Regions from separate parts of the Serratia sp. CoH_134_PS_4 genome, predicted to be linked through region 3. Evidence: predicted binding sites of a transcription regulator. Region 3 holds the regulator's gene; each other region holds the start of a gene.
The links. Region 3 encodes PurR, which represses purine synthesis genes. Its sites were predicted from a motif close to CANGCAAACGTTTGCNTG; they were not measured.
Positions count from the first base shown of each region.

Region 1: glyA (serine hydroxymethyltransferase) is a predicted target of PurR. The motif match lies at 2,868-2,885, and genes of this name have one in related genera.
Region 2: purT (formate-dependent phosphoribosylglycinamide formyltransferase) is a predicted target of PurR. The motif match lies at 3,885-3,902, and genes of this name have one in related genera.

Region 1 covers NZ_JBXWKI010000006.1:126,213-131,177, reverse strand. The annotation lists gene csiE (stationary phase inducible protein CsiE) at 1-199, shown strand, start outside; gene AC2FCQ_RS11775 (3-phenylpropionate MFS transporter) at 196-1,347, opposite strand; gene glyA (serine hydroxymethyltransferase) at 1,503-2,756, opposite strand; gene hmpA (NO-inducible flavohemoprotein) at 3,122-4,312, shown strand; gene AC2FCQ_RS11760 (c-type cytochrome) at 4,474-4,965, opposite strand, start outside.
Region 2 covers NZ_JBXWKI010000001.1:202,873-207,837, reverse strand. The annotation lists gene AC2FCQ_RS00990 (ABC1 kinase family protein) at 1-353, shown strand, start outside; gene AC2FCQ_RS00985 (lipoprotein) at 491-1,054, shown strand; gene yebF (protein YebF) at 1,144-1,503, opposite strand; gene yqfB (N(4)-acetylcytidine aminohydrolase) at 1,574-1,882, opposite strand; gene AC2FCQ_RS00970 (YebG family protein) at 1,922-2,245, opposite strand; gene dbpA (ATP-dependent RNA helicase DbpA) at 2,334-3,716, opposite strand; gene purT (formate-dependent phosphoribosylglycinamide formyltransferase) at 3,960-4,965, shown strand, end outside.
Region 3 covers NZ_JBXWKI010000001.1:854,074-859,038, forward strand. The annotation lists gene AC2FCQ_RS03915 (C40 family peptidase) at 1-442, shown strand, start outside; gene sodB (superoxide dismutase [Fe]) at 638-1,216, shown strand; gene cydH (cytochrome bd-I oxidase subunit CydH) at 1,270-1,359, opposite strand; gene purR (HTH-type transcriptional repressor PurR) at 1,684-2,709, shown strand; gene punR (DNA-binding transcriptional activator PunR) at 2,706-3,650, opposite strand; gene punC (purine nucleoside transporter PunC) at 3,774-4,965, shown strand, end outside.

The sequences.
Region 1 (4,965 bases), on a different contig from region 3:
ATTAACGCTACTGCCATTGAATATCAAATATTTACCGCTGCGTGATTACCTGCACTCCGGTGCCCCGCAGGGGGTAACGCTGGTCATCACCCCGTACGCCACGGAGCACGGTGCACTGCAACCGCCACTGATTTACACTGAATTACCGCTAGAACGCCAGCAGCGCAAAGCCATACGTGCGCTGCTGGAAACCTCTTAGCGGTTGCCGCTGATTGCAACGGCCGGCGGACGAATAAACAGCGCCGGCAACGCCACTGCCGCCATCACCCAGAACACCCCGCCATGCAGATGCTCGAACAGGAAGCCGGCAATCACGGTCATAATCGCAATCCCGCCCCCCATCGCCAGTGCCGAGTAAACCGCCTGCAGGCGGATCACTTCCGGCCCTTTGCGCGCCGCGATAAAGCGCATTGCCGCCAGATGGCAAACCGTAAAGGTGCCGCAGTGCAGAATCTGAATCACCAGTAGCCACCCCAACTCGGTGCTGGTGGCCATCAGGCTCCAGCGCAATATTCCGCAACAGGCGGAAAGCAGCAGCAAATTGCGCGCATTCCAGCGACGGAACAGGAAATTGCTGCTGGCGAAAATGATCACCTCTGCCACGACGCCCAGCGACCACAAGTAACCGATGGTCGATGCCGAATAACCTGCCTCTTGCCAATAAATGGACCCAAAACTGTAATAACCCGCGTGTGCACCTTGCAACAGGGTTACGCACAACAAGAAGCGCCAAACCGGCCCTTCTTTAAGCATCTCCCGCAATGAACGGTCTGCTTCATTGTGGGTACGCGCTTCGCCCTGTGGCATCACGCTCGGTTTCAGCATCATGCCCAACAGCATGGCTAATATGCTGATAATCAAGCTGTAGAGAATAGCGTTATGGCCCCAAACGGAAACCATCTGACCGGTCAACGCCGAACCAATCACAAACGCCAGCGATCCCCACAGCCTGACACGACCGTAATCCATAGCGATCTGTTTTTGCCAGGTACCGGCCAACGCGTCTGTAAGCGGGACTAACGGCGAAAAGAACAGATTGAAGCCGGCGATCACTAACATTAGCCAGCCCCAGCCATTACCAAAACAAAACCCGATGGCGAAAGCCAGTGTCAGCAATGCCAGCAGGCGCAGTGCCGTCACCAGATGAGAGGGATCTTTTACCCGGGGGGCTATCAGCAAACTTCCCAGGAAACGTGCAACCAGACCTGCGCCAAGCAGAATACCGATAGTTTCAGGCGGTATGCCCTCACCTTTTAACCAAACGCCCCAAAAAGGTAAGAAGATGCCATAAGAAAAGAAGTAGGTGAAATAGCTAAGAGCGAGCCAACGCGTTGATTGCAAAACCATGATCCCTCCGGTGTGAAGGCGATACTTTGACAGAGGTCACACTGGCTAGCAATGTACATTCACCGTCTAGGGGGTAGAGTGCTAGGTAGTTCACAGTTTGTCTGCAACAGGTATAAAAAAACCCGCCGAAGCGGGTTTTTAAAGGGAAAGCAGAGTTATGCGTAAACCGGCAGGCGGGCGCAAATATCCAATACTTTCTTCTTGGTACGTTCGATGGTGGCTTCATCGTTGATGTTGTCCAACACATCACAAATCCAACCCGCCAATTCACGCACTTCAGCTTCTTTGAAGCCACGGCGAGTCACTGCTGGCGTACCGATACGCACACCGGAGGTGACGAATGGGCTCTTAGGATCGTTTGGCACGCTGTTTTTGTTCACGGTGATGTTGGCACGGCCCAAGGCTGCGTCAGCTTCTTTACCGGTCAGGTTCTTGTCAACCAGATCCAGCAGGAACAGGTGGTTATGCGTACCGCCGGAAACCACTTTGTAGCCGCGGTCCAGGAACACTTGCACCATGGCTTTGGCGTTATCAGCCACTTGTTGCTGGTAAATCTTGAACTCAGGCTCCATCGCTTCTTTCAGCGCTACCGCTTTACCGGCAATCACGTGCATCAGCGGGCCACCCTGGCCGCCAGGGAACACTGCAGAGTTCAGTTTCTTGTACAGCTCTTCATCACCGCCTTTCGCCAGGATCAGGCCGCCACGCGGACCCGCCAGGGTTTTATGCGTTGTGGTGGTGACGATGTGTGCGTGTGGTACCGGGTTAGGATAAACGCCAGCGGCGATCAGGCCTGCAACGTGCGCCATGTCAACGAACAGGTAAGCACCAATGCTGTCGGCGATTTCACGCATTTTTGCCCAATCAACGATACCGGAGAAGGCCGAGAAGCCACCGATGATCATTTTTGGTTTGTGAGTCTGTGCCTGTTTGGCCAGATCTGCGTAGTCGATTTGGCCTTTTTCGTCGATGCCGTAAGGCACCACGTTATACAGCTTGCCGGACAGGTTGACAGGTGAACCATGAGTCAGGTGACCGCCGTGTGCCAGGTTCATCCCCAAAATGGTGTCGCCCGGCTGCAGCAGCGCGGTATAAACAGCAAAGTTTGCCTGAGAGCCGGAGTGCGGCTGTACGTTGGCATAATCGGCACCGAACAGTGCTTTAGCACGGTCGATAGCCAGTTGCTCAACGATATCCACGTATTCGCAGCCGCCGTAATAACGCTTGCCTGGATAGCCTTCAGCGTATTTGTTGGTCAACTGGGAACCCTGAGCCTGCATAACACGCGGGCTGGTGTAGTTCTCAGACGCAATCAGCTCAATGTGCTCTTCCTGGCGCACAACTTCTTGCTCCATTGCACGCCACAGTTCGGCATCGTAATCAGCAATGTTCATTTCACGCTTTAACATCCGGCTTCTCCTGACTTAAATCGGCTAACTAAAAAATCACCACCCGTTTGGGCTCTGGGACACAGTGTAAACTGTTTCCCCCTACCGAGGATAGGTCTTGACAGAGGTTTTTACGCAAACGATTGGCTTTAGGCGCAGCAAGGTTTTGATCCGATAAACAGTGCCATTGGGCAACGGACTTTTACTCATGCTAAGAATGCGGTTTTTTCATGTTCTGTGAGCGGGATCGCCGCTGAGCGACCCCGCAAAAAAATCAGGGGTATTTACAGCCGCAACAGAAACCGCTAGGATGCATTCAAACTTAAAGGTGCATTTAAAATGCATCATTACAAAACACCAATAATGATCGACCAAGGAGCGCTACCATGCTGGATAGCCAAACCATCGCCACCGTAAAATCTACTATTCCCCTGCTGGCCGCTACCGGGCCGAAACTGACCGCGCATTTCTACGACCGCATGTTCGAACACAACCCCGAATTAAAAGATGTGTTCAACATGAACAACCAGCGCAATGGCGATCAACGCCAGGCACTGTTCGACGCAATTTGTGCCTACGCCGCGAATATCGAAAATCTGGCGGCCCTGCTGCCTGCCGTAGAGCGTATTGCCCACAAACACACCAGCCTGAATATTCAACCGGATCAATATCAAATTGTCGGCGGTCATCTGCTGGCCACATTGGACGAAATGTTCAGCCCGGGCCAAGAGGTACTGGATGCCTGGGGCAAAGCCTATGGCGTGTTGGCGAATGTGTTTATCCAGCGCGAAGACCAAATTTATCAGGCCAGTGCAACCGCCAACGGTGGCTGGCGTGACCTGCGAGCTTTCCGCATCGTCAAAAAACAGCCGCAAAGCGACGTGATTTGCAGTTTCGTCTTGGCGCCCGTTGACGGCGGCAAAGTGATCGACTTCAAGCCGGGCCAATATCTGGCGGTCTACATCAAACATGACAGCATGGAAAACCAGGAAATACGCCAATACTCACTGACCACCTCACCTAACGGCGAATACTACCGTATCGCAGTCAAACGTGAAGATCAGGGAAAAGTCTCTAACTTCCTGCATCAGCAAGCCAAAGAAGGAGACGTAATTTACCTCGCCCCACCGCACGGGGACTTCTTCCTCGACGCGCAGCCGGAAACACCTGTGGCGCTGATTTCCGCCGGTGTTGGCCAGACCCCGATGCTCGGCATGCTAAATACCCTGCACGATAGCCAGCATCCGGCGGATATACACTGGCTGCATGCAGCGGAAAACGGCAGCGTTCACGCCTTTGCCGATGAAGTTGCGGATATTGCCAAACGTATGCCAAACCTGAGCCGTCACGTGTGGTACAACCAACCAGGTGCAGACGATGTAGAAGGCCGTGACTACCAGAGCCGTGGTCTGATGAATCTGAGTGCTCTACGCGAAACGCTCAGCACCCCACAGATGCATTACTATTTCTGCGGCCCGGTCCCGTTCATGCAGTATGTGGCCAAACAGTTGCTGGAGATGGGGGTAGATGCCGATCGCATCCACTACGAATGCTTCGGCCCACATAAAGTGATGTAATTGAAAAGGGCGCGGCCCCGATGAGCCGCGCCCGTATTGCGCATAATTGGCATTGCCTAGCGACGGCAACCCAGCGCATCCCCAAGAACGTACAAATAGTCCATGACGGGGGAAGCGCAGGCAGCCAACAATGAAGCCGCTTCAAATAGGACAGTGTCTGGTTATTTCTCCGCCAGCTTGCGCGTCTCCTGCACCTGCTGCGCCGTAACCGGTGCCGACTGGTTGCCCCAACTTCCTCGTAAATAGCTCATCAGATCGGCAGTTTGCTGGTCATCCAATGCCCAAGCGTAACCCGGCATGGCGATCGCCGTGGCGTGTTGTGTGATAGGCGTATGCGCGCCTTCCAACACCACGCGCAGCGCGGTGAGTGGGTTCTCCGCCGTGACCGTCGCATTGCCCGCCAGTGCCGGAATGGTGTTGTCGCTCCCCTCGCCCTTATTGCCATGGCAGGTTGAACAGTACATGGCGTAGGTGCTTTGCCCCGCTTTCCAGTTGTCGACCGCCATTGCGACAGGTTTTTCCGCCGACGGTTTTTCTGCCTCCAGGCTGTGCAAATAGATGGCAATGGCATTCAGATCGCCGTCCGTGAGGTACTGCGTGCTGTGGCTTACCACCTCACTCATCGGCCCGGCGACCGCAGCATGTTGGCTGCG
Region 2 (4,965 bases), 650 kb from region 3:
TGCAACGTTACGCCCCAGAAGCGGTGCGACGACGCATGCTGGCACTGGGCGGTGAGGCACTCGACGCAGGTGAAGAACTCCCGCAGACGCTACGCCTGTTAATGCGTCGGCTGAAACGCGGTCAGCTCAGCGCCGACATCAACCTCAAGAACATTGATCAGCTGAGCAAAGCATTGGAACGGGCCGCCGTCACGCTGGCCATAGCCATCGTCACCGCCGCCTTCGCTCTCGGCCTGGCACCTTTCCTGATGCAATCATCGGTGCACCTATGGGGCATCCCGCTGTTTCCTGCACTGGGTGCACTGGCCTGTCTTGGTGGCGTGTTGTTGTTGGTGCTGCGTCTGCGACGCTAAACAATTTCAGCGTTATCCGATAGGTCATGTCAGATTTCCCGCGCACTATCAATATTATCCCAGGTTCCGGAATGAGCGCTGTATACTGCGCCCATAGCAATCAGGGCGCTTTAGTCGCCCCTTACATGTGAGTACTTATGAAGAAGATTTTAATGGGTGTTGCTGCCCTGGCGTTCGTCGGCGCATTGGTCGGTTGCAATCAGCTGACCCAGTACACGCTCAGCGAGCAAGAAGTGAACGACTACCTGCAAAAACATAACGATTACCAAAAGCAGATCGGTGTGCCGGGGTTGCTGGACGCCAATATCGTACTGACTCAATTGCAGAGCCAAATTGGCCGCAGTGAACCCGGCAAGGTTACCCTTTCTGGCGATGCGAAAGTGAATATTACCTCGATTCTCGGCCCGCAGACGGCAGATTTGAAGCTAACGCTGAAAGCACAACCGGTCTATGATCGTGAGCAAGGCGCGGTATTCCTGAAGGACATGGAATTGACTGACTATAGCGTGCAGCCGGAGAAAATGCAGACAGTGATGAAAGCGCTGACGCCGTATCTGAATCAGTCGCTAAAATCCTATTTTGATCAAAAACCGGCCTACGTTCTGAACCCGAACAACAGTAAAACAGAGGCAATGGCCAAGAAACTGGCCAAAGGATTGGAAGTAAAACCGGGTGAATTGGTCATCCCATTTACTGACTAACACTAGCCTGGAACAAACAGCCCGCTGAATAAGGCGGGCTTAATATTTTCAGGCAGGCAAACGTAAACGACACCGCCAGAAATCGGGTATTACTGTGGTTCACTGTAGGTGATTTTGCCCGCATTGCAGTCGAGGGTGACGTTGTAGGTTTTATCCTGCTTAGTGCCGCGCACTGTCAACGGCACCTGCCAGACGGCATCTTTGCCGGAAATAGCGTCCGGGCTTACCCATGCGATCGGGGTAGCGGTACCCAGCAGCTTTTTATCCGATTCCCAGCGTGTAATGCGGTTTTGTAGATAATCGCGTTTCACCTGTGCAGCAACGTCTGCCGGTTGCAGACCCGCGCATTGCGCCACTTTGGCGCTACGTTGCTCTTGCGCCTGCACCGTCGTGGTTAAACCTGCCATGGCCAACAGTGCTACGGCTAAACTCAGACCTGTTGTTCTCATATTCCCTCCAGTTGTGATTTACGCTATCCGCAGGCATTTGCCCTTGGCTCACAACTGGTCTGGCGAAAGATCAGCGCTTCGCGAAGGTGATGACAAACAGCTCATCCAGCCCCGGATAGATTTCCTTGATCACCTGCTTCAGCTCGCTGAGCGACATGTTTTCCTGCCGAGCATGCAGCTCGGTTAACGCATCCAGCCGTACCGGCGTGACTGACAGGACTTCAATCATGCAAAAGAATACGTTGTCTTCATTACGGCTAACACGTAAGACCTCACCGGGTTCAAAGTGAGATTCACTGGCATCCCGAATGGTGATGGTCTTGAGACCGGCCAAGATGTCTTGTTCAAAGCGACTGAAGAAAGTTATTTCACGGCTCATTCTAGATCCTTTTTCATCACATTGCCGCAACATAAGTCATTATGCTGCCTGCTTTTCTGACGCAGATCCCTCTTTTGTGGTAGCGACAGGTTTTTCCGCTTTAACTTTGGCCGGTTTCTTCGGTGTTTCCACCGGCGCGGCGCCGCGCAGGATTTGCCCCAGCACGTCTTTATTCTCCGCCAGGAAGAAACTCAGCCCTTCACGTTGCTCGTCATCCAGGCTCAATGGCGCCTGTTGCAACCATTCACCAAGGCTGTCGGCCAGATCCAGCATTTTGTCGTAAGCATCGGCTTCTTTCTTGGTTGCGAAAGTCATCTTTTCCTCACCGTTTCTCACCACCACATAGTGAACTTCAACTGCCATATGCGCATTCCTCAAAGGTTAGAATACTGTAATTTTATACAGTATAAGGTGATTTTACGCAGGGATGCAAGTGCACCCCTGACGTGATTTATTTCAACAACCGCACCTTGCAGTTCTTACCCTTGATTTTACCCTGTGTGAGCTGTTGCAGTGCCTTACGGGCGCTCGCCTTGCGGATCGCCACATAAGCATGCACGGGGAACATGTCTATCTTGCCCACTTCTGCTGCCGTTAACCCGGCGTCGCCGGTCAAGGCACCAAGAATGTCACCAGGACGGATTTTGGCCTTACGCCCACCGTCGATACACAAGGTGACCATCTCGGCTTCAAGTGTCGTATGGCTCGCGCCACTCAGTTCAGACACCGGTGCCCAGTTAACTCGTATCTGCAAATACTCTTCAATCGCATGCGCACGCGCCATTTCCTGCGGTGTGCACAGGCTAATTGCCAGGCCGCTCAGACCAGCGCGGCCGGTACGACCTATACGGTGTACATGCACTTCGGGATCAAATGCCAGTTCATAATTGACAACCAGTTCCAGCTCTTTAATGTCCAGACCGCGTGCAGCAACGTCGGTCGCCACCAGTACACGGCAGCTACGGTTGGCAAAGCGCACCAGAACCTGATCGCGATCGCGCTGTTCCAGATCGCCATGCAGCGCCAATACGCTTATGCCTCGCGCTTCCAGCGCTTCATATACGCTCTGGCAATCACGTTTAGTGTTACAGAACACCACGCAGGAAGACGGTTGATAATGACGAATGGCCGACACCAACACCGCTGGGCGCTGATCGCGGGTGGTTTCATAGAAACGTTGTTCGATGGTGGTTTGTTCTTCACCGTCGTCCACTTCCACATTTAACGGATTGCGCTGTACGCGGGCACTGATGCGTTCAATACCGCTCGGATAGGTTGCCGAGAACAGTAGCGTCTGACGTTGCGGCGGCGTATAGCTGATCACATCGTCGATGTCATCGGCAAAACCCATGTCCAGCATGCGGTCGGCTTCGTCCAAGACCAGCACTTTCAGTTCGTCCAACACCAGCGTTTTCTTACGCAGGTGTTCCTGAATACGCCCCGGAGTCCCCACGACAATATGCGGTGCATGCACCAGGGAGTCGAGCTGTGGCCCCATAGGCTGGCCACCACACAGGGTCAAAATTTTGATGTTTTGAGTGAAGCGGGCAAGACGGCGCAGCTCTTTGCTCACCTGGTCCGCCAGTTCACGTGTCGGGCACAGGATTAGCGCCTGCGCAGCCACTTGGGCAACGTTAATTTTATCCAGCAGGCCGATGCCGAATGCCGCCGTTTTACCGCTGCCGGTTTTTGCTTTGGCACGTACGTCCTGCCCTTTCAGGATGGCGGGCAATGCAGCAGCCTGCACCGGTGTCATTTCGGCATACCCCAATTCGTTGAGGTTGGCCAACTGTTCGGCTGGCAGCGGCAGGGAAGAAAAAGAAACTGTGCTCACGGCGATAACTCTTATATGGCAAATGGAATGGCGGCGCGCCCATGGGCAGCACCGAATTAACCGCAGATGATAACAGAGATAGGGGGGATTACGGATTTCACACATAAAAAAAGCCGCCACTTGCGGGTTTTGACGGCGGTGGCAGCAATAGGTTGGCCTTCGGCTGCACACGCAAACGTTTTCGTATATACTGCACGCCCATTATCAGACCGCTTTACACTCCACAGATCCAGGTACGAGACTATGTTAACTATTGGAACCGCCCTGCGCCCCTCCGCCACCCGCGTTATGCTGCTCGGCTCCGGCGAGCTGGGTAAAGAAGTTGCCATCGAATGCCAGCGTTTGGGACTGGAAGTGATCGCTGTTGATCGCTACGCCGATGCTCCCGCCATGCACGTGGCACACCGCAGCCACGTTATTAACATGCTGGACGGCAACGCACTGAAAGCCGTGATTGAACAGGAACGTCCTGACTATATCGTGCCAGAGATCGAAGCCATTGCCACCAGCATGCTGGTTGAGCTGGAACAGCAAGGACACCATGTGGTGCCCTGCGCCGAGGCAACGCGACTGACCATGAACCGCGAAGGCATCCGCCGCTTGGCCGCAGAAACGCTCGGTCTGCCCACCTCGCCTTATCGGTTTGCTGATGACAAAGTGACATTCCAGCAGGCTGTCGATGACATCGGCTATCCCTGCATCATCAAGCCGGTCATGAGTTCATCCGGCAAAGGCCAAAGCCTGATCCGCCGTCCGGAACAGCTAAACGCAGCCTGGGAGTATGCCCAACAGGGTGGCCGTGCCGGGGGCGGTAAAGTGATTGTCGAAGGTCTGGTGGAGTTCGACTTTGAAATCACCCTGCTCACCATCAGTGCAATTGATGGCGTGCATTTCTGTGCGCCAATCGGCCATCGCCAGGAAGATGGGGATTACCGCGAATCATGGCAACCTCAACAGATGAGCGATCTGGCGTTGAGCCGTGCGCAGGCGATTGCGGAAAACGTGGTGAAAGCATTGGGGGGTTTTGGTCTGTTCGGTGTAGAACTGTTTGTGTGTGGGGACGCGGTTATTTTCAGCGAAGTGTCCCCACGGCCGCATGATACCGGCATGGTGACCTTGATTTCGCAAGATCTGTCCGAGTTCGCCCTGCACGTTCGCGCTTTCCTGGGTCTGCCCATTGGTGCGATCCGCCAGTTCGGGCCTTCGGCATCCGCAGTCATTCTGCCACAGTTGACCAGCCGTGACCTGC
Region 3 (4,965 bases):
ACCGCTGAAGCTCACCCCAGCCCACAAGAAACGCTATCAACACGCCAAGCAAACCGCGATGGCCAAGCTGATGGATCAAATGGGCAAACCTTATCGCTGGGGCGGCACGTCACCAAGAACCGGTTTTGACTGCAGCGGTCTGATTTATTACGCCTATAAAGACGTGGTAAAAATCAAAATGCCGCGTACCGCTAACGAAATGTATCACCTGCGCGACGCTGCACCGATCAAGAAAAACGAACTGGAAAGTGGTGACCTGGTGTTCTTCCGCATTAATAACCGCGGCGTAGCTGACCATGTCGGTGTCTATCTGGGCAATGGCAAATTCATACAGTCCCCGCGTACGGGTGAAGAAATTCGCATCAGCCAGCTCGACAACGACTACTGGCAAAACCACTACATTGGCGCACGCCGTGTGGTGACGCCGAAAACCATTCGATAATGCGCTCTGCGGCTGGCCTTCCCAGCCGCTTTCCTCTGTTTGCTTCTTTAACTGTTAGTCCCCCACCTGTGCTTTTCTCCGACTCATCCCTGATTTTTATCGTGAAAATTGATAAGCTAAATACCCACAATAAAAACAGGTCAATCTGTAGTCCATTTATGGGTTGTCGGATGGATCCTGTATAAGGAGGAAGCAATGTCGTTTGAACTACCTGCATTACCCTATGCGAAGAACGCACTCGAACCCCACATCTCCGTAGAAACGCTCGAATACCACTATGGTAAGCATCACAACGCCTATGTGGTCAACCTGAACAATTTGCTGAAAGGCAGCGAGTTTGACGGGTTGTCTTTGGAGGCGATTATCAAGGCGTCCAGCGGCGGCATTTTCAACAACGCCGCTCAGGTATGGAACCACACCTTCTATTGGCACTGCTTATCGCCACAGGGCGGCGGTGAGCCTCAGGGCGCATTGGCTGCTGCTATCAATCAGGCGTTTGGTTCTTTCGCTGCCTTTAAAGAACAATTCAGCGATGCTGCAATCAAAAACTTTGGCGCCGGGTGGACCTGGCTGGTGAAGAGGACTGACGGCTCGCTGGCCATTGTCAGCACGTCGAACGCGGGCACGCCGCTGACCGGTGAAGATAAACCCTTGCTGACTGTCGACGTGTGGGAACACGCCTACTACATCGATTACCGCAACGCCCGCCCGACTTACCTGGAGAACTTCTGGGCGCTGGTTAACTGGGCATTTGTGGAGAAAAACCTGGCATAGCGTGGGATAAGGCAAACAGGCGCACGAAGCGGCGCCTGTTTTTACTTCGGGGATCAGTTCAATGCTGCAGTGAAGCTAAAAGCAATAATCACGGCCAGCGCACAGACAGTGGTGAACAGTGACATTTTCAGATCGGTATCCATTACAACTCCTTTTCAGATTGGTTTTCCCAAGGATAAAAGGCACACAATTAATGCGTCAAACCATTTTCACACAGTTGGCCAATAAAATCTTGTTATCATTTCCCGGTTTATAATACCGATTACCTCTTCCCCTTTTGCTCAATATGGGACAAAATTCGCAGTTCACAACTGTGTACCGGCAAAAATGCCCCTCCTGACCAAGCGCTGACGACTTCAACACACTAAAAACTCAGTTTTCGCTTCTTTGGAGAAGGATCTACGCAGGCAAACGATTAACATCACACTTACATACTGCAACATGTGAGTTCAGGAGTCATTCTTTACATGGCAACGATTAAAGATGTGGCCAAACGCGCTGGCGTTTCCACCACCACCGTTTCGCACGTCATCAATAAGACTCGTTTCGTCGCCGAAGAGACTAAAGCGGCCGTGAGTGCCGCAATTAAAGAGCTGCATTATTCACCCAGCGCAGTGGCGCGCAGTCTGAAGGTCAATCACACCAAATCGATTGGCCTGCTGGCAACCTCCAGTGAAGCGCCCTACTTTGCTGAAGTGATCGAAGCGGTAGAAAACAGCTGCTATAGCAAAGGCTATACGCTGATACTGTGTAACTCGCACAACAATTTGGACAAACAGCGTGCCTATCTGGCAATGCTGGCGCAAAAGCGCGTCGATGGCTTGTTGGTGATGTGTTCAGAATATCCGGACCAATTGCTTGGCATGCTGGAAGATTACCGCAACATCCCAATGGTTGTCATGGACTGGGGCGCCGCACGCGGTGATTTTACTGATACCATCATTGATAATGCGTTCGAAGGTGGCTATCTGGCTGGGCGCTATCTGATCGAACGCGGACACCGCGATATCGGCGCCATTCCCGGCCAACTGTCACGTAATACAGGGGGCGGGCGCCATCAGGGCTTCTTAAAAGCGATGGAGGAAGCCCATATCGACGTGCGCGACGAGTGGATCGTCCAGGGTGACTTTGAGCCAGAATCCGGCTACAAGGCCATGCACCAGATACTGTCGCAGAAACAGCGTCCGACAGCGGTATTCTGTGGTGGCGATATTATGGCAATGGGGGCTATCTGCGCCGCCGATGAGCTTGGGCTACGCGTGCCTCAAGACATCTCGGTCATTGGCTACGATAACGTGCGCAATGCGCGCTATTTCACCCCGGCGCTGACCACTATTCATCAGCCCAAAGAGCGTTTGGGTGAGATGGCATTCACCATGTTGTTGGATCGCATCATCAGCAAGCGTGAAGAATCACAGGTGATTGAGGTGCATCCCAAGTTGGTTGAGCGCCGTTCGGTTGCTGACGGCCCGTTCATCGATTACCGCCGCTAGTCATTCGGGCCGGAAGCCACTGCGGTTTCCGGCGTCACTTCGCTTAACCATTCCTGATTCAACGTTTCACTGTCCCCTAAATAGTCCAACAGCCAGGCCATCGCCGGAGAAGGCGTATTTTGCTGCCACGTCAGGCAACAAGGGCTGGCTGGGAACGGCTCCTGCAACTGTAACGCCACCAGCTCGCCACGTTGTACTAACGGCAAGACCTGATGCGCAGGCATCATCCCGACACACAATCCGGCGCACAGGCAATCCACCGCCGACGACCAGTCCGGCACCACCAAGCGCCGCTGGTTATCCAACGTCCAGGTGACCCGCTTGGGGAGATTGCGTGAGGTATCCTCCAGACAGAGCGATGGGAAAGGCCGTAGCTGATCATCGTTTAACAACCCATCCTGAGCCGCCAGTGGATGTTGCGGGCTGGCCACACACAACCAACGCATATCGCCCATATCGCGAAAGGCAAACCCACCGCCGACCGGTACGGCCCGTGTCGCACCTATCGCCATATCAGCACGCCCATCCACCAACGCATCCCAGACGCCATTGAACACTTCTGGCTGAACCAATAATTCAACGTCAGGAAAATGCCGATAAAAGTCCAACACCAACTGACGGCAACGTTGAGGCTTGACGATAATATCTACGGCAATTTTCAACTGGCCACGCCAGCCGTTGGCCACCTGCTGACACTGCCGACGCGTGTCGAGCATTTTTTTGATGACACCGCGCGCCTCCTGAATAAATAGCACGCCGGCAGGCGTCAGTTCCACGTCGCGATGACGGCGCTCAAACAGCGGTACCGCCAGCCATTGCTCAAGTTGCCGCACGGTATAACTGACCGCCGAAGGTACCCGATGCAACTCCTGCGCCGCTGCGCTGAAACTGCCGGTTCGGGCGACCGCATCCACTACATCAAGAGAATATTCAGACCACATGGCTTTGCCTTCAATTTTTTTAACAGCACTTTGCAAATATTACCGTTTCACAAGCAGAGATCCAGCCGGATACACTTGCCGGCGCTAAAAACCTGCGACAATAAAATATTAACGAGAAATACCATGCGAAATTCCTTTGGCTTTATGTTCTATCTTGCCGGCCTGAGTATGCTGGGTTACCTGGCTACCGACATGTACTTGCCCGCTTTTGGCGTGATGCAACAAGACCTGCAAATCTCTGCCGGGGCGATCAGCGCCAGTTTGAGTATCTTCCTGGCCGGCTTTGCCTTTGCACAATTGCTCTGGGGTCCGCTTTCCGATCACCTTGGCCGTAAGCCCGTGCTGTTGATTGGTCTGGCCCTGTTTGCCTTGGGCTGCCTGGGGATGTTGTGGGTAGAGAATGCCGTTCAGCTCTGGTCGCTGCGTTTTATCCAGGCGATTGGGGTCTGTTCCGCCGCGGTCACCTGGCAAGCGCTCGTCATTGACCGTTATCGTGAAGGTAAGGCAAACCGCGTTTTCGCCACCATCATGCCACTGGTGGCACTTTCCCCGGCATTGGCACCGCTGGTCGGGGCATGGCTGTTAAACCACATGGGTTGGCGCGCCATTTTCGCCGTGCTGCTGGGCATCACCGTTGTTTTATTACTGCCGACATTACTGCTGAAAGAAAACGCCAAAGCGGCGTCTTCCGCCAATAAGAAAAACGGCCTAACGTTCTTCCAGCTCCTGAAATCACGTGCTTTCAGCGGTAACGTCATGATCTTTGCCGCCTGCTCAGCCGGCTTCTTCGCCTGGCTGACCGGTTCGCCGTTTATTCTTGGTGATATGGGGTACAGCCCAAACGATATTGGTCTGAGCTACGTGCCACAGACGCTGGCGTTCTTATTGGGGGGTTATGGTTGCCGCACCGCGCTAAACCGCATGAATGGCAACACCTTATTACCCTGGCTGCTGGTAGCTTATGGCATAAGTATGGTGTCGCTATACCTGGTTGCCACACTGACTGAGCCAACGCTGACCACCTTGTTGATTCCGTTCTGCGTGATGGCACTCGTTAACGGCGCCACCTATCCAATCGTAGTGGCGAATGCGTTGACGCCGTTCCCTGAGGGCACGGGTAAAGCCGCAGCCTTGCAAAACACCTTGCAGTTGGGTTTGTGTTTTGTCGCCAGTATGTTGGTTTCGGCATTTATTGCCCAACCGTTATTGGCAACGGTGACGGTAATGGTTTCAACCGTGTTGTTGGCCGCATTGGGCTATGTGTGGCAACGGGGAACAGTGGAGGACGATAGACGCGTAACACAGCAGGAACATG